Regions from separate parts of the Bradyrhizobium sp. CCGB01 genome, predicted to be linked through region 2. Evidence: riboswitches for the same ligand, from Rfam matches in the RefSeq annotation. Region 2 holds a riboswitch; each other region holds the start of a gene.
What was found. A riboswitch is a leader RNA that binds a small molecule or an ion and turns the genes downstream of it on or off. The one in region 2 is predicted to bind cobalamin.
Positions count from the first base shown of each region.

Region 1 (7,915 bases), 2.0 Mb from region 2:
CTCACCTTCGCAAGAGATGCGAGCGAGAGGCACAGGCTGCCACGCAGCCGTCAAACGCCGTGCTCAGTGATCATGGGATGGTTGAAGCCACGCACCGGGCGCGGCTGAAGGGCGTCCATGCCGGACGGCAGCTCCCGGCAGATATTGTTCATCCGCAACCGGTCTGGACGGCGGTCGTACTGCGGCGATGGGCAAAGGGCCGGTCATCGCCATGACCGGACCTCAGTCTCGTAGCCCGTATGGAGCGAAGCGGCGCTCAGGCCGACATCGCTCCCTTGCGACGGAACGGATCGACCAGGCGGACGATCTCGCAGGCGGCAACGAGGCCGGCGAGCCAGACGGCGCTGGTCAGCCCAATGCGCGTGACGATGGCCGCGGTGAAGGCCCCCTCGCCGCCGAGGACCGGCGTCGCGGCGAGCAGCACGAGCTCATAGGCCGCGTAGGCGGCAACGAGCGTGATCGCCAGCACCAGCGGCGCGCGGCCCTGCGGCAGCATGCGGAGCACAGCCGATGCTGCTACGGTCGATAGAAGCGCCGCGGCGCCAATCGCAAAACCCCAGGCAATGGTGCTGCCGTCGATCGGATAGTGCAGGACGCTGAAACCGATCGTCTGATTCACGAGCCAGGCGCCAGTGACGACGAGCAGCGCCGGACGCAGCGGCAGCATCGCGGCCGCGACGACCGCGAAGGCTGCAAACGGCGTTGCGCAGGCCAGCGCAAAGCTGGCGAGCGCGCATGACAGGGTCAGCAGCGCAAAGCAGAACATCGGCGCAAGCCGTGGCGCAACCGGATGAAGGCGGAAGCGGTCGGCATGAGGCGGCAGGATAGTGACAGTCATGAAACGATCTCCTTGCAGGATTTGTAGCACATTTTGCGGGTATGGGGTCAGTGCATCCGGGCTTTAGTGAAGGGCCTCCATGGGGTCTTCGGCCTCGGTCGGATCGCGCCGGTCGTATGCGGCGAGCCAGGCGAGAAGCAACGGCGCGCGCGGTTCCGCGGCCGCGAGCTGCCGCACGGTCACCCGAACTGCGGCGCGCGCAGTGCGGTCGGACGGAAGCGTCACGGTCTCAGGTCCCTGCCCCTTCGCGACGGCTCCGATTACGTTGCTTTTGAGCGCCGTCAGCTCCGGCAGCCCGTAGCGTTCGAGCAGGGCCTGGAACGCTGCGTGCTGATCCGGCCGAAACGGGTGTGGCCGGCCGAGTTGATCGCGCAGCGGATGGGCCGGATAAAGATGCGCACAGGGGATCCAGCCATCAGGCAGCGGCTCGGTCGCAGCATGGGTGCGGCGATGCGCGAGCAGCTTTGGCAGGACGTGCGTGTGCGGACCATCTGGGCTTTTGCCGCCCGGTGGCGGGATCGGCTGGAACACTTCGGCCCGCCCGATCCGGCTGATGAAGACGCGATGCGGATTGGCGGCGAGGATGACCCGCATGGCATCGCTATCCGGCGCGAACACGGATTGCCCCGCACGGCTCCTGAGCGCGGCGACGACATCCGCCTCGCCGGTCCGGATGCAGGCGTCGATCTGCAACGTTCCAAGGCCAAGGTCGAACAGGATGCCGTTGCGATCCCGATGGCGCAGCGCTGCGCGATCAGGACCGATTTCCGTCAGCACCGTGCGGCCGCTCATGATGCCAGCTTCATGCGGAAGACACATCGCGACGCGGTGACTCCAGCTTTCGGTGGTCGGCGATTCCGACGCGATGAGGCGCAGGTCGGGGTGGGAGGCGATGCGTATCCCACCCTTCTCCGTCACAACGCTGATCCCGTTGCGAGACCGCTCCGTGTCCAAGGCATCGCCGGGCTCGCGCGTGAACTCGGCAATGGCCCCGAACGTACCGACGCTCCAGCCCGCCTCGGCATCGGCAAGCTGACCTGCAAGCAAGTCCATGATCGGATCGGCTGTCGTCATGAGATCGCTTCCTCCGGAGTCCCGCTATCTGACGTCGTAATTCGCAAGGCGAATGCCGCCATAGACGCCGAGTCCCGGCTGTAGAAAGCCTGTCGGATTTTGGTAGCGCACATTGGCGAGATTATCGACCCGGCCAAATACCTTGATCTGATCGGTGACCAGATATTCGGCGGCCACGTTGACGACAGTGTAGGCCGGCGCCAGCAGACGCGGAATGCTGAAGTCGCGGTTGCCGTCCACGAAACTTCCGACGTGCAGCACGGTCGCGGACAGCGTGAGCGGATCGATCGGATTCCAGATGACATTCGCGCTCCACTTCTCCTTCGGACGCCTCAGCAGCTCCAGTCCCGCCGTCGCATCGACGGCGCGGGTAAAGGTGTAATCGGCACGAACGCGGAGGCGGTCGGTGATTGCGGCGGCGACGAAGCTTTCCGTGCCTTCCGTGATGGCCCTGCCGATATTCGTGTTGGTGCTCGTGAATGTCACTGGATCGAACGTGCTCTGGATCAGGTCCGTGATGTTGTTGCGGAAGTAGGTCGACCCGAAGCGAATGCGATCGTTGAACAAGGGCTGCTCGAAGCCTGCGTCATATCCAACGCTTTCCTCGGGTTTGAGGTTGGGATTCGCAAAGAAGAAGAACGCAGGAAAGCTGACGTAAAGCTGGTTGAGCGTTGGCGCCTTGAATCCCGTGCCGTAGCTTCCCCTGAACTTCGTGTCCGTGACCGGCACGATCACGGCTGACGTCAGGCGAAAGGTCGGGTGCTCGCCGAACCGCTCGTTGTCGTCCTGCCGGACGTTGGCCGTGAAGAAGACGCGGTCCACGAACTGGGACTGCAACTCCATATATCCTGCCTTGTTGACGTTCTGGGCGGAGACCGTCGCCGTTTGCAGCGTTTCGGTCTCATGCTCGGCGCCGATGATGACATTGTTGTTGGGCGCGAGCCGTGTGGTGGTGTGCCAATCGTATTTGACACGATCGCCGGTGGTGATGGTCGGCATCGCATCGCCCGGCGAAATGTTGTGGTTCCAGTGGTTGGTGTAGTTGACGCCGAAATAGCTCTTCATCCGGTCGTCGAGAATGGACCAGACCGCCTCGCCGCGCGTGAACAGCTGATGCACGGTCTGCGTGCTTTGCGCGGCGGCGGGAAAGCTGGCAAGTGTCACGGGATCAAACGTGTCTCCCGTGAAGCGCAGCGTGGCGTCGGTGTAGCGCGCGACGCCATTGAGCGTCAGGCTTTCGCTGACATCGGCACCGAGCTTGGTCGAATAAGTCATGTTGTCGTAAGAATTGCCGATCGCCTTCTGGCCCGGCGGCAGCAGTTCGACAGGCGTCACCGGCACGTCGCTTGCGCGAAAATGCGCGACGTTGAAGGCATAGTTGAAGTGGTCCTGTGACCCGCTCAGACCTGCCGTCTGATTGAACGTCCCGAACGAGCCTCCCTCGACCGAGCCGGTCGCGCGGGCGGGACCATCACCCTTTTTGGTCACGAAGGAAATCACGCCCCCCAGCGCATCCGCGCCGTAGAGACCGCCCTGCGGGCCGCGCAGGACTTCGATCTGCTGAATGTCGGAGGTCAACAACTGGCCGAAGTCGAACGATCGGTTCGGATTGCCGGGATCACTGACGTCGATACCGTCGATCAGGACCTTGGTGTGATTGGAGTTCGTTCCGCGCATGAAGACCGACGTCTGTCCGCCCGGTCCGCCGGTCTGGACGAGGTTGAGCCCGGGAACGGCGCTGAGCGCATCGGACGCTGTGCGGCGCTGATCGCGCTCCATATCCCTGGCGGTCAGGACGGTCACCGAGCTCGCGACCAGATTGGTCGGAGTGACAATGCCAGTTGGACTGACAACGACGGTTGGAAACAGATTGGCCGCGGATATACCGGCAACGGGGGGCGATACCGGCGGCACTGGTCTCAGCGCTCGAACGACGCGCCCGCGCTCGGGCTTGTCAGACGTATGTCGTACGGCCGGTGGCCGAGCCGTACGCTCGGATGGCCCGACTTCGACCGGGGGCAGCAGATTGGGCGATGCCGATTGTTGGGCGAACGCGGCGGAAGGATTGAACGAGTACAGGAAAACAGACGTGAAGAGGCCGGCGCTGAGGCGCCTGGCGGCAGAGACAATACGGGACACTCTTGTAACCTCGGTATGACGTCAGTGGCACGTCACAGCGAACGAGGTTTCACGGAGCGATCGATTGCTCCGGTGAAGCTAATGTCTGTACTCCCCGACCGACATCTTCGCGTGTGACCACGGCTGACGGCAGGTCTCCTGGCTCGCGGGTCGTTACCTTACGTCGCCTTCCCAGGACCGAGATTCCCAGTGGCATATGACGAAAGATTCACCGCTTACAGTTGCGGGGGCAGCCGCTGCATTGAGAATATCCCGGCGTTGGGACAATCCCGCACAACGTTCCCTTTTGATCTCCGTGAGGAGAACCGTCAGGATCCAATTTACGGGTCGTTGGAGCGGTGAGTCAATCGGCTGATTGCATGATCGTCGCAGCACCGCGCGCAGGTTGACCTGGCGCAATCAGGTCGGCTCCCGCTGCTGACGCGTCCTGATCATCGCCCGCTCGCCGGCATCGACGAGCTGGCCGATGCCGGTGCGGCCCGTGAGCGCGCATCGGATGATGTGTTCGGCAACGGACCTGCGGAAGTCATGGTCCTCGCCGACCGGGCGATTGCGGCAGACCCGATCCAGCGCCAGCTTCATGTTGATCCGTGTGCGGGTGTCGAAATGCTCGCTGATCATTCGCAGGACCTTGATGCGTTTGATGTCGGGCTAAAACGCCTGGCGGTCGGCCGGGTTCCAAACGGCACCGGGCCCTGTGCAGAACCGACTACGCCCGCCCTGTCCTATTGTGACGGGTGGGCTATGCCCGCCCTCTTGGCCGCTGGGCCTGCGCCCAGGCCGCGGTGACGTCGCGCGGCGGGACGTCGATGCGCCGGATCGGGGTCAGTTCACCCGAGGCGGAGATGATGGCGGTCTCCTCGCGGCGGCAGCGCGGGCATACGAAGCGGACCTCGTGCGGCGACGCCGACCAGCTCGCACGCTTTACGTTGGCCGCCATCGGCCATGCATTGCAATGCGAGCACGACACCAGGAACCGACCGGGATCGAGCATACCCATTCCATAGGACTCCGCGTCCTGCCCATCCCTTCAATGATTAACCCTTGTGAATCGTTCCGGTGCCCGAGCACCGTCAGCCCCGGCTCCCGAACCTCCGCCGCTCAGTGGGCGCCCTTGAGGGTGCATGACGTGGTGCAGGTGACCGTGTTGCCGTGGTCGCACGCCTTGCAGGCGGCCACGCACTGGTTCATGTCGCGGGGATTGTAGGAGCTGTAGTTCCGCATCGCGCAGACCGGCGTCGAGCCGGTGATGTCCTGCTCCTGGTTGCAGGCCGCCGTCATGAGCGCGAAGATGAGGACTGCAAGCAGGCGCATGGGATTGCCCTGGTAAGGAGCGGCAAAGCGACGTCGGCGAGATACGCTGCATCGCAACGGACCTCGGCATTCCCACCGCGAGCAATCATGGATCGCGACGCTCGCATCCAGGAGGATGCGCGCCAAACATTAAGAACGGCTTGCAGCCGGCCTCAGGCCGCGGCCCTGGCCGCGATCACGTACCGCATATCGACCGCCAGCTGGCGGTACTGCTCCCCGAGCTTCAAATAAAATTCGCGCTTGGTGCTGTCGGTGGCGAGCTTGGCAATCAGCTCGCATTCGGCGGTGAGAGTCTCAAACCGCTCCAGCCTGTCCTCAAGTTCTGTCATTGGCGTGTCCCCGTCAAACGCCTCAAGGACACGTAACCTAAGCCCGGGAAATACGTCACTGCGAACATCGTTATGGAGTAGAATCAATTTTCGCCAGCGCGGGCCGCAGGGAGAGGATGTGACTACCTATTTCTGCTCCAGCCGCCAGGCGCCGTCCCATTCCACGCCCGGCGGATCGGCCTCGAACTGCGCGATACGGGCGAGCAGCGTGCGCGAGGGGCCATCGCCCGGGACGGTTTCCAGTGCGGCATTGAACGCGGTCCGGGCATCGTCGAAGCGCCGCGCGCGATAGGCGGCGAGGCCTTCGGCATAGTGCGCGCGCAAGCTCTCCTGCGGAACGCTGAGCCCATGCGCCTTGCTCATCACCTCGAAGATGGGTTGCGGCGCACTCTGGCCGGCGACCGCCAGGCGATCGATCTCGCGCAGCTCGCAGGCCGCGCCGATCGCGTCCGCCGTCGCCTGCGAGACCAGGATGCGGGTGCCGTAGACCTTGTTGACGAGCTCGAGCCGCGAGGCGAGGTTCACGGCGTCGCCCATCACGGTGAAGCTCATCATCAGCTCCGAGCCGATGCTGCCGGTCAGGACCTCGCCGGTGGCAATCCCGATGCGCAGGTCGCAGGGACCGGGCATGGCGCGGATGCCGAGCAGATCGGGCAACTGCTTCTGCAGCGCAGGCACCTGATCGGCCATGTCGATGGCGGCGAAGCAGGCGAGCAGCGCGGGCTCGTCCTCCTCGATGAAGGGAGGGCCCCAATAGGCCATGATGGCGTCGCCGATATATTTGTCGATGATGCCACGATGGCTGCGGATCGGCGCGGACATCACCGTGAAATAATGGTTCATCACCTTGACGAGGCCGCGCGGGGTCATGCCCTCGCTCATCGAGGTGAAGCCGCTCATGTCGCAGAACATGATCGTCATCACCCGGCGCTGGCCGTCGATGGCGACCTCCGGCCGGTCGATCAGGCCCTGAACCACCTTGGGATCGATGTAGCGCCCGAAGGTCTCGCGGACGCGCTCGTTGTGGCGCAGCTGCTCGGTCATGCGGTTGAAGGCGGCGGCGAGTTCGCCGATCTCGTCCTGGGTCGAGACGGTGATGGTCTTGTCGAAGCGCCCCGCCTCGACCTCGCGCGTGCCGGCGAGGAGCAGTCGCACCGGCCGCGTGATGCCGCTGCTGACCATCAGCGCAAAGACGAAGCCGACGATCGCCGCGAGAACGGTGACGACACCCGAGATGATGATCGCCTGATGCTGGCGGCCGATCACCGTCGACGTCGAGGCGAAGACCTGCTTGAGCATGTCGGCGCGGATACCGTCGATCTTCTGGTTGAACTGGTCGCGCAGCATGTCGAGATGCTCGAGCGTGCCGCGCGCCTCCGTCATCTGCTTGCCGTCGATCTGACTGAGGAGCCTTGCGTGATCTTCCTTCATGCCCTGGCGCAGCTCGGACACCGTCGCCTCGATGCGGGTGTCGATCCGCGCCAGCGCGGCATTGTCGGACGGTGTCCTGCTATCGTCGATGATCGCGTTGATGTGCTTGCGCGCGCCCGAGGTCTCCTCCTCGATCCTGCGGTCGGCTTCCTCGAACTCCTTGAGACGCGCCGCATAGGCCTCCTCGTCCGAAGCATCCTGCATCTTCATCATCACCATGCGCCGCAGCGCCACCGACCGCTCCAGCGAACGGATATTGGCGCGCGCGAGGTTGCCGTAGGCCGGGATGTAGCGGTCGGTCAGCTCGCCGAGCAGGACGCCGACCTGGCTCGACATCACCATCGACAGGATCGAGGTGACCAGCATCAGGACGATCAATCCGAGGGCGATGCCGACAATCTTGCGCCGGATCGACTGGTTGAAAAGCGGCATGAGCGATGGAGTAAAGGGCTGAAGGGACGGGTTGGAACCTCAATACACCGGATTTGACGGCGGGAACACGCGCAATCTGGCCGTTGCGACGCCCCGAGCCGCGCGCAACCGTCGCGCGAGCCCCATTCGTTAACAAAAGCTAAAACAACTGCCGTTTCCGCCGTTTCGGAAGTTCCCCAGTTCCCATCCGTATTTTGCCGCATTGTTGAACGAGCGTGAGGAATGCGAAACGATGTCATGGCATCGTTTTGGTGTCGTCTTTGATTCTCAAGCCGCATGTCGTCGCGGACCTTGGTTTGTAGTGGTTTCGCAGGGGGACCATCGAATGAACCAGTGCCTACGCTCGCTCGCGTGTCTC
Region 1 covers NZ_JANADK010000001.1:5,319,544-5,327,458, forward strand. The annotation lists gene NLM25_RS24545 (hypothetical protein) at 257-838, opposite strand; gene NLM25_RS24550 (DUF6925 family protein) at 902-1,912, opposite strand; gene NLM25_RS24555 (TonB-dependent receptor plug domain-containing protein) at 1,937-4,051, opposite strand; cobalamin riboswitch at 4,162-4,376, opposite strand; gene NLM25_RS24560 (hypothetical protein) at 4,451-4,672, opposite strand; gene NLM25_RS24565 (hypothetical protein) at 4,794-5,051, opposite strand; gene NLM25_RS24570 (hypothetical protein) at 5,153-5,365, opposite strand; gene NLM25_RS24575 (hypothetical protein) at 5,518-5,694, opposite strand; gene NLM25_RS24580 (adenylate/guanylate cyclase domain-containing protein) at 5,821-7,557, opposite strand; gene NLM25_RS24585 (lytic transglycosylase domain-containing protein) at 7,883-7,915, shown strand, end outside.
Region 1: linked by a shared signal. The riboswitch ahead of NLM25_RS24555 (TonB-dependent receptor plug domain-containing protein) and the one ahead of NLM25_RS15125 (TonB-dependent receptor domain-containing protein) in region 2 are both predicted to bind cobalamin.

Region 2 (7,915 bases):
GGAGCTCGGCGATGCCGAGAAAGCCCTCCTCTCGCAGACCGTCAAGATCATCGAGACCCAAGCCACCGACGATTTCTTCCGTAACGATATCGGCATTCGCGGCGTCAACGCCGTCTGGCTTGCCAGCATGCGCAGGAAAATCTCGGGCCGCGATATCTGGATGAGCGGTCAGGACCTCGTCGCCGAGGGCTCCGGCATCGTCGACAGTCTCGTTCGCACGCCAGCGCGCTAGCGTCACAGGCCTTTGTCGATCATCACCCAGAGCGCGCTCCCCAGCGTCGATGAGTGCCTGAGCGCGTAGGCCCATGCCGGCCAACGTGTTGGTGAAAGCGCAAGTGCAAGCACAGCTTGCCCGATCCGCTGCGCCCTGCCCCGCGGCAGGCCGCGCACGAACTCGCAGACGCTGCCCGGCTTCTCGGCCCTTCGCAAAAAGCTGTCTACGATGTCCTCCTTGAGGAACTTCAGGAGGTTGAATGGCTCCCGCTCGCAGATGGTCAATCGCAGGCCATGTCGCCGGCATACGGCATCAAACGCCTCCTTCGTCCAGCGGCCAATGTGGTTCGGCGGCATGTCTATGAGCGACCCATGGCACTCCATGTAGTTCGTTCGGATTTCGTTTGGCACGGCGATGAAGACAGAGCCCTGCGCCTTGAGGAGGTACTTCAATCGGGCGAAGACGTCATCTACCCGGTCCATGTGCTCGAACACCTGAAACATGAAGATGATGTCGAAGCCCTCCTTCATGGGGGCGAAGCCCTCCTCTCGAAAGTCGACCGAAAAGGTCTTGTAGCCTTTCGATCGCAATGCCTGTTGCGCCGTTTCGTTGTAGTCGACCGCGTAAATATCGGACGCGTGAAAGAATTTGTCCCTGATGCGATCGAGAAAATACCCGAACCCCGCCCCCACATCGATCGCAGTTTTTCCGGCGGTGCCGAGGCCGTTCAGTTCCTCGATTGTCCTTGCATACTCCCATTTCATGGCTGGATAGGAAGGGTGCGGCGCGGCCAGGTTATAAAACTCCGCGCCCCCCGCGACGAAGGGATCTGCAAAACCGAATCCGCAATCTGCGCATTTGCGGATATCGCAGGTGTCGCGCCCCCAGAGAACCGACAGGTGGCGTGTTAATTTTCGAAAGCGATCCGGATACTGGCGCGGATTGACGAAGGATCGAGAGGCCTGATCTGCGGTCACTTCGAACAATTTGGCAGTTGATGCATTGCCGCATGCTGGACAAGTGCTCATCTCTCCCGACCTCATTCAGACCTTTTGACGAAGAGTGGTCGCGTTCAACTATCTCGTCATCATTCAAATGAAGGCTGTCGAAGGCGAGTCCGGGGCCGCGGACAAGCGGAGGTAGACCGGTTGCGGCGCACAGGCGCCTTCCTGACAGCGACGGCTCACCCGCGTAGACCGGAAGTGGCCGGGCGCTGGAGCTGCGACCAGGCGACAGCTCGGGCAAAACAGCAACACAAGGCCACCATCGAAGCACCAGCCAGCCGAAGAGGCCCGGCGGATGTTGACGGGGTCATCGCCGGATGCCAGTTTCGTGATCGGTAGTGTCCGCAAGGACTACTTAAGGGAATGCGGTGCGTCCACGTCGGTGGGCAATTCCGCGGCTGCCCCCGCAACTGTAGGCGGATAGCCGACGACCAAACGAACCACTGGAGCCCCGCTTGGGCCTCTGGGAAGGCGGTCGAAGGCGATGACCCGCGAGCCAGGAAACCTGCTGCCAGCCATGAGTCACGCGCGAACGCATTGGGCGGGGTGCCCCGATGTCTTGAAGTAGCCGGTGCATCTGCCGCCTGGGGCGAAGGCAGATGACTAAGGCAACCGCGGTGACGGTCTGTTTGCGTCGCCGCAGAGCGTTGTTGTGCAAAATCTTCATTTCGATTCCGGCATTGCGCCGGCGTATTGGCGTGTCCGGATCGGCGTCTCGCAGGCCATGCCTGCCGTGCTCGCCCTGCTGCTCTCGACATCGCTGTCCTCCGTCGCGGTGGCGCAGGCCGCGGCCCGCGATAACGCCTCCCGCGAGATCGACCCGGTGACCGTCTCTCCGGCCACACCCAGGCCGGCTCCTGCTGTCAGCCCCGGCAATCAGAGGTCGCGGACCGCGCGCCGGGCCACGGGGCGCAATCGCGCCGCCTCAGCCGTCGCCGTTCCGGCACCCCAGTCTCCGAGCGATCAGGTGCAGACGCCGCTCAACACGGCTGTCGTCACCGAGGTCGGCTCCCGGCTAGGGATCACGGCACGGGAAACGCCGGCGACCGTCGAGGTCATCGACCAGCAGACCATGCGGCTCCTCGGCATCAGGACCACCACTGACGCGGCCAAGGCGGCGGTCGGCGTGACCGGCGGCGATGCGCCCGGCGCACCCGCCATCTTCTCGATGCGCGGCTTTTCCGGCGACCAGATTTCCACCCTCTACAACGGCATTTCGATCGGGCCGTCGACCATGACCGGCCGCCCCATGGACACCGCCAATCTGCAGCAGGTGGAGATCATCAAGGGGCCTGACTCGCTGATCGCCGGCCTTGGCGCGACCGGCGGCGCCGTCAACTACGTGACCAAGGCGCCGCACACCGGGAATGTCGTCAACGACGCGTTCGCGTCCTACGACTCCTTCAACGGCTATCGCGCCGGATACGGATCGGGCGGCAGCACGCTCGTCAACGGCCTCGACTACCGCTTCGACATCAGCCATTCCAACGACAAGAGCTTTATCGACGACACCTATGCGAAGCTCAGCAACGTCTCGGGACAGCTGAACTACCGCGTCAACGAGAGCCTGAAGATCTGGGGCGCGGCCGAATACAGACAGGACAAGGACCGTTTCTACTGGGGCACGCCGCTGGTGCCCGCGAATGCGCCGGGCATCGTGCCGACATCGGGCATCGTCTCGGGCCGGTGGACCAACTACTATCTCAACGGCCACACCGGGACGCTCAACCCCGTCACCGTGGACGCGCGCACGCTGACCACCACCTACAACGTGCTCGACAATCACAGCGGCGCCAGCGAGCTCTGGCTGCGCAGCGGCTTCCAGTGGGACATCACCAACAACATCTCGCTGCGGAGCCAGGTCTACGGCTACGACGCGCACCGGCACTGGTTCAACAACGAGATCAATTCGTTCGACGATTCCGGGCCGAACAACGTCTATCGCGAGCGGCTGGCGCTGGACCACGCGCAGCGGCTCTACGGCAACATCACCGACCTCACCGTCAATTCCAACTTCAGTGGGATGGACAACCGTTTCGTCGCCACCGTCATGGCGAGCAGCTCGCAGTTCAACGTCTCGCAGGACACGCTGTTCTTCTCGGACACGGTCGACCTGATCAATCCGGACCGCGGGCTTTACGGGCCACGCAGCGACGAGAAGATCTACACGCACCTCAACTCCGCCTCGCTCGCGTTCGAGGACCGGCTCAAGCTGACCTCGACCTTCGCACTGATCGGCGGCATCCGCTTCGAGGACATCGAGCTGTCGCGCACGCGCTTCTCGCCGGACGGCGTGTTGCGCACCGACCGCGGCTATCCGTTCTCGAAGACGTTCAACCCGGTCACCGGCCGGGTCGGCTATACCTGGGAGGTCACCCCGGGCGTCATGCTGTACAGCCAGTATGCAACGGCGGCGGACCCGACGGTCGCCAACATCTTCATCCTCGCGCCGCAGGTGCCGCTGCTGCTGACGACGTCGCGCACCTACGAGACCGGCGTGAAGCTGCAATCGGCCGACAAGCGCGCGGAGGCCACGTTCTCGGCCTTCGACATCGAGCGCAAGAACGTCTACGTCCCCGAAAGCGGCATCGTCTTCAACGTCGCGGGCAAGATCGCCTCCAAGGGGGTCGAGATCGCCGCGGCGGTCAACCCGGTCGGCGGCCTGAAGCTCTGGGGCAACGTCGCCTTCGTGCAGTCGCGCTTCATCGACTTCAACTATGTCGACGGCAATGGCGACTTCCAATCCTATTCGGGCAAGACGCCGCCCAACGTTCCGAACTTCGTCGCCAATGCGGGGGCGTCCTACCGCTTCGACACGAAACTGCCGGTGGAGATCGGCGGCCTCGTCCGTCACGTCGGCGACCGCTTCAACTTCCAGGACAATCTGGTCACGATGAACGCCTACACGATCTTTGACGCGTTCGCGTTCGTCGATATCCCAAAAGCTTATTTCCCGGGCGTCGATCGGACCCGGATCAGCTTTCGCGTGAAGAACCTCACGAACAAGCTCTACGCGGCATGGGGCGATCCCGGCTATACCGATCAGATCATCCTGGGCGCACCGCGCAGCTACGAGGTCGCGGCTTCATTCAGGTGGTGATGGACCGAATGCAATCACCACGACTGCGATGGCAGCAGTTGTCACGCGACAGTAGGACGCAATCGCACATCGATTACGCCGTTGAAGCAGCAAGTCTCGAGAGCTATCGATCCCCGAAACCGGCCTTCAATCGGGAGGAACGCATGAGCACCATCACCGGCGGTTGTCACTGTGGCGCAATCCGTTATCAGGTCGAGGGCGAGGCGATCGTGCATGCGCTGTGTCACTGCCGCGACTGTCGACTTCACGCCGGCGCGCCGGTCGTCGGCTGGACGATGTACGCGGATGATGCCGTCAAGGTGACGACGGGCGAGCCCAGGGTCTACAGCTCCTCCGAACACGGCCGGCGGCACTTTTGCGGCGATTGCGGAACCGGCCTGTTCTACGTCAATGCCAACATGCTCCCCGGGGTCATCGACGTCCAGAGCGCGACCTACGACGATCCCGATGCCGTACCGGCGACGATGCACATCCAGGTCGCCGAGCGTCTTCGCTGGATGGAACATGCGCACGAGCTGCCGGCGTTTGACCGCTATCCTCCGCAGCCGTAGCGGGGAGAGGTGACGCCGGCACGGCTTCGCGCCAGCTTTTCGCGTTGCCGTCGTCGCTCGAGCGGCACGCATGCCTCGGCATCGTGACCAAGGCTGCCTCGCCTGGCCACCCGACAAGCCATCTCTTGAGTTCCTCAGCTCCGTCGCCCGCTCCCGCGTGCCCAGAGCAGCGCCAAGGGCCCCAGCGCAATCCCGGCCGCAAGGACGATGAACGCCAGCAGCCAGCCGTTCGCGTGCTGCGGGCCGCCTGCCATGTCGAGCGCGGCGCCCGTGCCCCAGGCACCAACGGCCGACAGGCCAAAGCCGACGGTGGAGTGCAAGGCCAGAGTTGCGCCACGATGCTCGGGCACGGCCGCTGCGGACATGCCGGCAGTCAACGCGCCGGAATCGGCCGGCACGGTCAGGCCATAAAGGAGCAGAAGCAGTGCGAGCAGCCATGCCGGAGCCGTCGCATTGAGCCCGATGACCAGTGCAACGCAAGCCGATGCAATCATCACAACCGTGATCGCCCGATGTCGCCCGAATTTCAGCGCGGCTTCGTTGCCGAGGATACTGGCGGGCATCGAGATGACTGCGAAGCAGAAGCTCATCAGGACCGGCGTCATCCAGGACGGCGCCCCTTGATGCGCAACAACGAAGGTCCAGAACCCGACCAGCCAGGTGCGGATGCCATAGAGTTCGAAGCAATGGGCGCCGTAACCGAAGATGTAACCGAGCGCCTCGCGGTTGGCGAAAACGGGCGCGAAGTTGAGCAGACGCCCAGTCTTCGGCGCGGGCCGCCGCTCATGCATCAGAAGGCACGCGATGACCATTGCGATCGGCCCGAACCCCGTGACGAGGAATGCGCTTCGCCATCCCCATTTGTCGGCGATGATCTGTGCCACCAGGAACGAGAGGCCGACGCCGACCGAGAAGCTCGACGTGTACAGCGTGACGGCCCGCGAGGTGTCGCCTGAGGGAAGCCGGTCGGTCAGCGCCTTCAGGCCGGGCATGTAGGCGCCGGCAAATCCGAGGCCCGCCAGCGACCAGATCGCAGTCCCCGACCAGAACCCTTGCGCGAAGATGCCGAAAGCTGCGGTGGCGAGGCCACTGACGATCGAGCCCCAGAGCAGGACGAGGCGGGCATCGATCCGGTCGGTCAATGTCGTCAACACCGGCACCGCGAGCATGTAGCCGAACGCGTAACCGCTCGCCATCAAGCCGCCTTCGGCGGCGGAGAGGCCCCACGCCGGCATGAGATGCTGCGCCAGATTTGCGGACAACGTCACATGCGGCAGCAGATTGCCGACCTGGCCGATGCACATCACCGCAATCAGAGACCTGCCGCTCAGCTTATGAATTTTGTTCTCCCACCTGGAGGAGCGTCGATGTTGGCTGCACTTGCGTCATGAGCAACCGCATCCCGCAGCACCGGCCTTCTTCGCCGATTCATCGGCGGCGCAGCAAGCCGAGGCCTCCTCCTTTGCCGGACCGCCGCAGCATCCCGCTGCGGCCCCTGACTCGACGCCGCCGCGCGTGCAGACGCCGGTCTCCGGCAGATCGAGCTCGACCCGTGCCGCAGCCTCCCTGTCGCCCGCGATATCGGCGACGATGGAGCGGACCTGCTCGTATCCGGTCATCATCAGGAAGGTCGGCGCGCGGCCGTAGGATTTCATGCCGGCGAGATAGAAGCCCGGCTCGTCGTGCGCGAGCTCGCGCGCGCCGTGAGGGCGGACCGTCCCGCAGCTGTGCTCGTTGGGATCGATGAGCGGCGCAAGCGCGACCGGCGCCTCGATCGCCGGATCGAGCCGAAGCCGCAGCTCGGACAGGAACGAAAGATCGGGACGAAAGCCGGTCGAGACGACAAGCTCGTCGGCAACCACGCTCCGCGCACCGCAACAGGCGCCCGCCGAAATCCTGAGGCGGCCTTCGGTGTCCGAGACGTGAGTGACGCCGAAACCGGTCTCCACCTTGATCTTGCCGGCGGCCACGAGCGCGGCGAAGGCGGAGCCCAACTCGCCGCGGGCGGCAAGCTTGTCATTGCTGCCGCCGCCGAAGGCCTTCGCGGGATCGGCGCCGCGCAACAGCCAGATGGCTCGCGTGCCGGGCACCTCGCCGGCGAGCTGCACGAGATCGATCAGCGTGCCCACCGCGGAGTGACCGGCCCCGAGCACGGCGACGGTCTTGCCGGCATATCTGGCACGCTCGGCACCTCGCACATCGGGCATGCCATAGGCGATGCGGTCCGTGTGCTCGCGCTCGCCGATTGCGGGCAAGCCGTTGCCGCCGGCGGGGTTGGGAGAGAACCACGTGCCTGATGCGTCGATGACGGCATCGGCGCGCAGCACCTCGGGACCCCTGCCGTTCTGATAGCGGATTTCGAACGGCGCCCGCTCCCTGCCCTTCGTCTTTGCCTTGTCGAAGCCAGCGCGGCTGATGGCGGTGACGCGGCTGGACGTCCGGATCGTCTCGCGCAGCGGCGTGCGCGTGGCCAGCGGATCGAGGTAGCGCTCGAGCAGCTCACCGCCGGTCGGATAGGACTGTGGGTCAGGCGAATTCCAACCGGTCGGTGCGAGCAGACGCGTGGCAGCCTTGTCGACGTTGTACTGCCACGGCGAGAAGAGCTGGACGTGCTGCCATTGACGCATCGCGTGCCCGGCTTCGGGTCCGGCCTCGATCACGATGGGCGACATGCCGCGCTCGAGCACATGGGCGGCCGCTGCGAGACCGACAGGCCCCGCCCCGATAATGGCTACCGTCCTGTTGTCGCTCATTCGGCTTCTCCCGTCTTTCTAGAATCATCGAACAATTGAGGCCGAAGAGATCAGGCCGCGGTTTGAGCATCCTTGCATCCGACTTCGTCCGAACAACACTCTGCCGCCAGGAAGTCGACCAGGCCCCGCATCGCATCGAAGTTCGCATGACAAACCAGCGTGGTGGATTCCCGGACCTGACTGACGAGCCCGACCGAGACCAGGGTCTTGATGTGATGCGACAGCGTCGATGCCGGGATCTTCAGCTTGTCCTGCAGGCGGCCGACGGGCATGCCCGAGCGCCCTGCCCGGAC
Region 2 covers NZ_JANADK010000001.1:3,305,306-3,313,220, reverse strand. The annotation lists gene NLM25_RS15135 (ATP-dependent Clp protease proteolytic subunit) at 1-232, shown strand, start outside; gene NLM25_RS15130 (methyltransferase domain-containing protein) at 235-1,191, opposite strand; cobalamin riboswitch at 1,538-1,746, shown strand; gene NLM25_RS15125 (TonB-dependent receptor domain-containing protein) at 1,943-4,318, shown strand; gene NLM25_RS15120 (GFA family protein) at 4,462-4,869, shown strand; gene NLM25_RS15115 (MFS transporter) at 5,004-6,173, opposite strand; gene NLM25_RS15110 (NAD(P)-binding domain-containing protein) at 6,255-7,622, opposite strand; gene NLM25_RS15105 (helix-turn-helix transcriptional regulator) at 7,673-7,915, opposite strand, start outside.

Region 3 (7,915 bases), 1.5 Mb from region 2:
CTCACTAGCACAAGCTGCCGGCGGCTCCGTTTTCCTGCAACTGTCCGAATAGCTCAGCTCAGCGGGCTATTGAGCTGCTCTTCCCTCACACGAGCATGGTGTGGAGGTCGCGGCCGTGTTTCGGCGAGCCAACTGCTCCGGAGAGTGAACGCCACGCCTTGGAGACGTGAGCCTGTTGCAGAGGTCACCTCCAAATCGGCGTCATTGTCAAAGCGTTCCCAAGGCAAGTTCGCCAGATCCGCCCATAGATGACTTAAGCCCTCGATGACAGGAGACGCAGTAAGCAGTTTGAGAGCAAAGTCATTGTCACAATTGCTCCAACTGGAGGTGTGGTGAAAAAAAATCGCACAATCCGCACCTGCCGACCCAGCCTAGCTAGATGGCCGAGGATGTGTACCGGTGCTATGATGCGGGTGCATCTATCGTGGCGCCGCATGCGCGCAGGCGGGACGACAGTGCGACCTGTAATCTGGAAATCTACCAAGACATCAACGCCCAAGTGCGGCATCATCAACAACAGTACGGGCGAGGGCATTGATGGAGATATGGTGCGATCGATAGAATCAGGTCTCGATGAGGCCATATTCGAGGAGCGTCTAAAAGGTATCGAGGCCGGCGCCGACATAGCGACATTTGACGCGCACAGCGTTCTAGCCTGCGTTGGTAATCGCGAGATTGTCGTGAACACCTCGCCCACCCGCTGCGACATCATGGCAAAACGATTCCAAAAGATGGGCATCAAACCTGAATGAGAATGTTTCTTACTTTCCCATTTTCTCCAAGATCCGATACGCCTCATCAATAAGGGGTTCGAAAAACCTCCCTATTGGATCAATTTCGTTCCTGGTGCCGAGCGCGGAATTCAGGGCGGCTTGCCTTACACCCCGCAGATTCTCGATACGATGATCGGAAATCTTCCAAAAGGAGCCATGTTTTGCGTTAGCGGAATCGGTCGAGCTCAGCTGCCGGCAACAACTCACGCGGTGCTTGCCGGAGGTTCACGTCCGCGTCGGGTTGGAGGACAATCTGTACCTCGAACAGGGCGTGCTTGCCACTAACGTGCGGCTCGAAGAGAAGACAGTAAGGGTTATCCGAGAACTTGGGTACGAGCCCGCAACCGTAGTGGAAGCTCGCGCGATGCTTGGGCCTCGCGCCTCGCAAATTATCCAAATAGCACCGCCACCCTAAATCCGAAGCAGCGTCATCCCGGCGTCATCTGGTACATCTCCACCTGGTTTCCGGCGCGATCAAGAAACGGGCGTCGTCGCCTGGTTTATGGCTGCAACGCCGCTGTCCGCGTTAGTCGGCAATCCACTCTCGCTTCGCTCCTGGAAACGGACGGAGTGTGGAGACTGGCTGGCTGGCAGTGGATGTTCCTGATCGAAGGCCCTCCGGCTTGCCTGCTCGGGGTCCTATGCCTCGTTCTGCTTGCCGATACGCCGGAGAAGGCCTCTTGGCTCACGCCTACAGAGCGCAATGCGTTGCTGAACGAACTTGCAAGCGAGAAGCACGAGAAGGTCGAGAGGGATCTCTGGGCCGCAATAAAGGACGCTCGCGTGTCAAAGTTGACGGCGATCACCTTCGCTTTCACGATCGGCTCCTATGGGATTGGCATCTGGCTCCCTCTGCTTCTAAAGGACCAGAACTTGAACAACATGCAGATCGGGTGGCTCTCGGCCGTGCCCTATCTTTTTGTGACATTTGGCATGTTGCTCTGGGCGCGCTTTGTTTATCGCAAAGGGCATAAGATCTACGATCTGATCGCCGCATTGATGCTAGGCGCGACCGGCCTCGTGTTTTCGGTAGTGCTCGCGTCGCTTATATCGACGCTCATATGCATGACGCTCTCTCTGATCGGCACCATCTCCGCGCGGTCAGTCCTCTACACGATCCCACAGAGTTTCCTTGCTGGCGCCGCTGCCGGCGAAGGTATCGCGTTCATCAACTCTATTGGTGCTTTTTGCGCCTTCGTCGGCCCGTACATGCTCGGCTTCCTTAAGGATAGGACCGGATTCTTTGACATTGCCATGATCGCAATGGCAATCACGCTAGTTGTTGCAGCGGGCATCGCAATCAGTCTTAGGCTGGTGCTCCCGTACGATGATCACGTTCCTGTTTGAGCAGAACACTTAAGTTGAGGACGTTCCCGGTAAGGTGTGTCGCAAGGCGGCGTCTCCTGTGAATTCGCATTGCGAGTGAGATCAGGATCGGAGCACTTCCAAACGCGTACATCGCCAGGATCGAGTTGCTCATTAAAAAAATTACCAGCCCAAAACCGGCACGCAAAAATGGCCATTACGTTCCACCAAACGGAGTAGATTCTTGCGCCTGCGCGCCGCGCTTTCGGCTGGTTTCCGGCCACTAACCTCTTACCACCGATATCTGCTTGATCAGCTTGCGAACTTTCCGCGATCGGCGAGCTCTAGGTAAACACCGAAGTTCAGAATCCAACGGAACGTCTCGCGACTTGGCGGCGGTTTAACTGCAACAGGCGATCCATTTCGCACATTGAATCGACGATACGCTGAGCCTGCGCGTCCTCAAACGAATAAAACCGCGCCCGAATAGATCAGGCCGTCGGGCGCGGCAAGGCCCCATCTCGAAATCGCTAACCAATCAGTGCGGATGAACTGTCCGTGATACGTTCCTTCCCGCGCCCGTGGCAGGTCATGTCATTTGCGATTCTTTGTATTCGAGAGCTTCTCGCCTGCGCCTCCCTTGGCCGCCTCTCCGGCAGCGGACGGAAGCTTTGATTTGTCGCCGCTTGCGAAAGCGAAAGTGTCCGCGCCAGCGCTGATGCCATTCCACGCCACCGCTTCGGCGAGTGAAAGTAGCCAGAGTCCCTGAAATCCCGAGGTAGCGTTCAGCTGTCCCGTCCACACGGTTGTCGAGCCGCAACCTGCAAAATTCACCGAAAAGCTGATCGCCGTGCCAGTGTTAGTCTGTGCGAGCCAGCCTGTCATCAACTGAGGCGCACCTTCGTCGCAGCTATTGCCCGCATTGTTCGTGTAAGTGCCGGCAATCGCACCTGTGTTCGCATTGTAATTCTCAACCACTAGGGTTGAGCCGTATTGGTTGATCCAGGTCCAGATCGGTTGCGCCGCTGCAGGCGCCGTTGGAAGTACACCTAGGCAGGCCGCACCGATCCAGTTCGTCAATTTCCACTTTGCTTGAGACATTTCCGACTCCATACCGCTTCAGTAACGAATCGACTTGGTTATAAAACTCGACGTAGGTAATTCAAACGAGCGATTTGACGTGGTAGCGCTAGCAGGTTGAGATGTGATCGACGTTTGCAATTCCGTTAGGCAAAGGCAAAGTGGTGCGGTTAGTCAGACGCGGGCGGCTGACCCGTGACCGGCCGATCTGGTTGCTTTAGCTGTCCGCAGGTCTGCGCCTTGTACGGCAATGGGGGTAGCACACCGGTCGGCCGCGTCAGTAACGATCCCACGGAGTCCCTCTAGGTACTGCGAGGTGTGGCCACCGCGTAAGTGGGACTAGTCCAGGTGCAGCCCGATGCTTGAGGCGTGTGATGGAAAACGTCGCCGGTGACTTTTCACGAATATGCAATCTGATGTGTTATTGTTCGTACTAGCTGTCGAACACAGGGTTATCGGCATGGCCGCGGAGCCTCCGATAAACCCGTCTTCGTCGCTCCCGCCGGCGAAGCTGCTGCGGGGGCAGTTGCGGGTGGATCCGACAAGCTCCGTCGAACGAACGCGGCTCTATGGTAAGGTCACGCTGGAATCAGCAGGCCTTGCGCAGTTCGCGGGCGGCTGCGACCATGTTGGCCAGTGCCGGACGCACTTCGTCCCATTTGCGAGTCTTCAAGCCGCAATCCGGATTGATCCAGAGCTGTGAGTCCGACAGCCGTCGGCGAGCCAGCGCGATCAGATCTCCCATCTCATTGGCTTCCGGAACGCGAGGCGAGTGGATGTCATAGACGCCGGGGCCGATGTCGTTCGGGTATTTAAACGCCGTGAATGCATCAAGCAGCTCCATCTTAGAACGGGACGTTTCGATCGAGATGACATCCGCGTCCATCGCGGCAATTGCGTCGATGATGGCGTTGAACTCCGAATAGCACATGTGGGTATGGATCTGCGTTGCATCGACGACGCCGGACGAGCATATGCGGAAGCTGTCCACTGCCCAGTCCAGATAAGGCTTCCACTCGGATCGGCGGAGCGGCAAACCTTCGCGAAGCGCAGCCTCATCGATTTGGATCATGGTTGCACCGGCCTTTTCGAGGTCGGCGACTTCGTCACGGATCGCGAGCGCGATCTGTCGGCAGGCCTCGCTGCGCGGAATGTCGTCACGGACGAACGACCAATTCAGGACCGTCACGGGCCCCGTAAGGATTGCCTTCATAGGCCTTTTGGTCAACGATTGCGCGTAGCTCCACCACCGAACGGTCATCGGCTTCGGCCGGGAGACGTCACCGAACAGGATCGGAGGGCGAACATAACGAGAGCCGTAAGACTGTACCCAACCGTGCTTGGTGAACACGAATCCGGAGAGCTGCTCAGCAAAATATTGGACCATATCGTTGCGCTCGAACTCGCCGTGGACGAGCACGTCGAGCCCGATGTCTTGCTGCCAGTGGACGGCGTGAGCCGTTTCCTTCTTCAGAAAGTGTTCATACTGTACGTCTGTCAACTTCCCACTGGCATGGGCCGCGCGGGCCTTGCGAACTTCGGTCGTCTGCGGGAATGATCCGATCGTCGTCGTGGGGAAAAGGGGCAGGCCGAATCGCTTGCGCTGAATTTCGGTCCGGCTCGCAAACGCGCTATTGCGGCGGCGCATATCATCGCCAATCGCGGCCGTCCGCTGCGCGACGGCCGTGTCATGGATTTTTGAGGATACTCGGCGAGCCGTTGCCGCAAGGTCTGATTCGGCAAGCGCGGCGACATTCTCATCGCCCGCAAGCGTTTTCGCCAAGGCCGCGAGTTCCCCGATCTTCTGAACCGAGAATGCAAGCCAGCTCTTCACGTCCAAATCGAGCTCGGTCTCGAGCTCAAGGTCGATGGGGACGTGTATGAGCGAACAGGAGGGCGCCAGCTGCAGGCGATCCTTGCCGAGCCTGGCAACGACGGGCTTGAGCCGGTCCACAAGCGCCGACAGGTTGGAACGCCACACGTTGCGACCATCGATCACGCCGAGCGAAATCATAAGGTCCGCGCGGGCGCCGAATTCAATCTGATTCAATTGTTGGGGAGCGCGAACAAGATCGACGTGCAGTCCGGCCACAGGCAGCTCCAGAGCGGTCGACAGATTGTCGCCGATCGCCCCGAAATAAGTTGCAACCATGACCTTAATGCCAGGTACGTCGTCGGCGAGACGCTTATAGGCGCGCTGGAGCGCATTCCGCGTGGTCTCGTCAAGATCAATCACAAGGCACGGCTCATCAAGCTGAATCCACTCGGCTCCGCGTTTCGCTAGTTCCTTGAGTACCTCAACATAGACCGGCACGAGGCTATCGAGCAGCGAAATCGGATCAAAAGTCAGATCGGCGCCCTTGCCAAGCTTCAGGAAGGTGACTGGTCCTACCAGAACAGGACGCGTCTGATAGCCAAGGGCTTTCGCCTCCTCATATTCCTCGATCGGCTTTCGGGAGGAGAGCCTGAAGGTCTGACCTTGATGGAATTCGGGCACCATGTAGTGATAGTTCGTATCGAACCACTTGGTCATCTCCTGCGCGGCAGAGGGGCGGGCATCATCGGCGTGGCTGCAACTCGCTTCATGATCCTCGGTTTGCGAGCCGCGCGCCATAGCGAAATAAGTCTTCAGCGAAACCGGACCGCCGTCCCAGCCATACGCTTCCGGAATGGCACCAACCATGACGCTCGTGTCGAGAACCTGATCGTAGAGTGAAAAGTCATTTGACGGGATGACGGTGACGCCAAGCGAGTTCTGACGCGCCCAATTTGCGACACGAAGACCGGCTGCAGTTTCAAGAAGCTGCTGGTTGCTGATCTTACCGGCCCAGAAGCCTTCGAGTGCCTGCTTGAGTTCGCGGCGTGGCCCGATACGTGGCATGCCGAGTGTTGCGACAGGAAGTGAGAGAATAGACATAGCTTTAACCCCATTGTTTGGGGGGCAGCCATGGCGGACGCAGGCAGGAGGGCTGCGAAGCGCCTGCTGCTTTAGCGTACCACCGGACACCCCGCCCGTGGACGATTATGTTGTCGGGGCAGGTCTCCTGGCTCGCAGGTCATCGCCTACATCCGGTCTTCCCGAAGCGTCTGCTTCAGTGACACGTGTGAATGCAGGCTCGCCGCTTACAGTTGCGGGGGCAGCGCCGGCATTACTTCGATCCCGAAAGGATCCAGAGCGCACCGGCTTCCCTCTTAGCTCCAGATCAGGCGAGACCTGAAGAACCTCGACGCCTTCGATTATCTGTAACCTAAGGATTACGTCAACCTCATGATCACCTTTTCCGCGGCATGCTGGCAGGTATGAGGTTCTTAAGTCCGTGGCAATCAATGGTGTAAACCTCTGCGCTTGCATCAGCCCGACGAGCTTGGCCGAAAAACGCTAACCTTGCGCCGTAACGTGTTTCCTAAGCCTTGTTCGCCCCGGAGCGCTGGGGGAAGGCCATATGATCGCGTCGCCGATGGTGTTGGACCTCCGACGCTGTGAGGACGGTAACACCGATCGAACAACTCTACTCTTGGGACTTCCGATCGCATGAGATTAGCACTGCGGCTCTTTAGCGCTGAGCTTCCCATCAGGATCGATCTCACGGGCCCTCTCTCATTCCTCTATCCACCCGACTGGTGTTTTTTTGCGCGTTCGGCGCTGAACGGAGCTGCAATTTCTGCATCAATTGGCCAGCGAGTAGTAAAGCCTATGCCTCAGTCAACTACCAATGTTAGCAATTGATCCAACTGACAGATTCGGTCAATCAATAGATAAGAAACCGTCACGCAGGCCAGACCTCACCTCTTCGAGACCCCGAAGCGCGCATAAATCGGCTCCTCGGGGTCACTCGGTTTTGACGGATTGGCGCTATGCTGTCCGCAACGTGGCGTTCGACAGGTTCTATCCCAGCTGAGTAGCTTGGTCTGGCGATCGAACCGCAGATCTCTCAATTTGGAGAGTGCCGCTGTGAATGCAATGATCGTCTCGGATAGTGTCATTCCTCGCGCCGACGTCATCAAACGCGCAGCGCGCATCGGCGCAGAAATTCGAAAGGTCAAGCTCTCGGGCGATCTGCCCGACCAAACGATCGCCGCCATCAATGAGCTGTTGCTCGAGCACAAGGTTGTCTTCTTTCGCGACCAAGGACATCTCGACGACGCCGAACAGGAGCGCTTTGCTCTTCGTTTCGGAAGTCTGGCGGCTCATCCGATGCGCGGTGCCATTAATGGAACAGCGTCGATCATCGAGCTTGATTCGGCTCGCGCCGGTAGCCGAGCCGACCTGTGGCACACGGATGGAACGTTCGTCGATGCCTACCCCAAGATAGCGGTGCTGCGCGGCATTGTGATGCCATCTTTCGGTGGCGATACAGTCTGGTCAAATGCCGTCACGGCTTACCTCGACCTGGCACCGCCGCTGCAACGGCTTGCGGACAAGCTCTGGGCCTTCCACAGCAATGCATTCGACTACGCAATAATGCCCCGCGCCAGCGAGCTCGATAAGAAGCACTTGGACGAAGTCTTCACGAAAACGGTCTATCAGACGGAGCATCCTGTCGTGCGCGTCCACCCTGAGACCGGCGAACGCACGCTGGTGCTCGGCGCCCTAGTACAACGTTTTGTTGGCATCCCAAAATACGACGGTCAGAAGCTGTTTGATCTGTTTCAGTCCCATATCACTGTGCCCGAAAACACTGTGCGCTGGAGCTGGAAGGAAGGTGATGTAGTGGTCTGGGACAATCGCGCCACGCAACATTACGCGGTGAATGATT
Region 3 covers NZ_JANADK010000001.1:1,792,812-1,800,726, forward strand. The annotation lists gene NLM25_RS44310 (3-keto-5-aminohexanoate cleavage protein) at 380-538, shown strand; gene NLM25_RS44315 (hypothetical protein) at 546-752, shown strand; partial or broken gene NLM25_RS44320 (3-keto-5-aminohexanoate cleavage protein) at 789-1,188, shown strand; gene NLM25_RS08130 (MFS transporter) at 1,344-2,120, shown strand; gene NLM25_RS08135 (avidin/streptavidin family protein) at 2,673-3,179, opposite strand; gene metE (5-methyltetrahydropteroyltriglutamate--homocysteine S-methyltransferase) at 3,748-6,075, opposite strand; cobalamin riboswitch at 6,175-6,400, opposite strand; gene NLM25_RS08145 (TauD/TfdA dioxygenase family protein) at 7,111-7,915, shown strand, end outside.
Region 3: linked by a shared signal. The riboswitch ahead of metE (5-methyltetrahydropteroyltriglutamate--homocysteine S-methyltransferase) and the one ahead of NLM25_RS15125 (TonB-dependent receptor domain-containing protein) in region 2 are both predicted to bind cobalamin.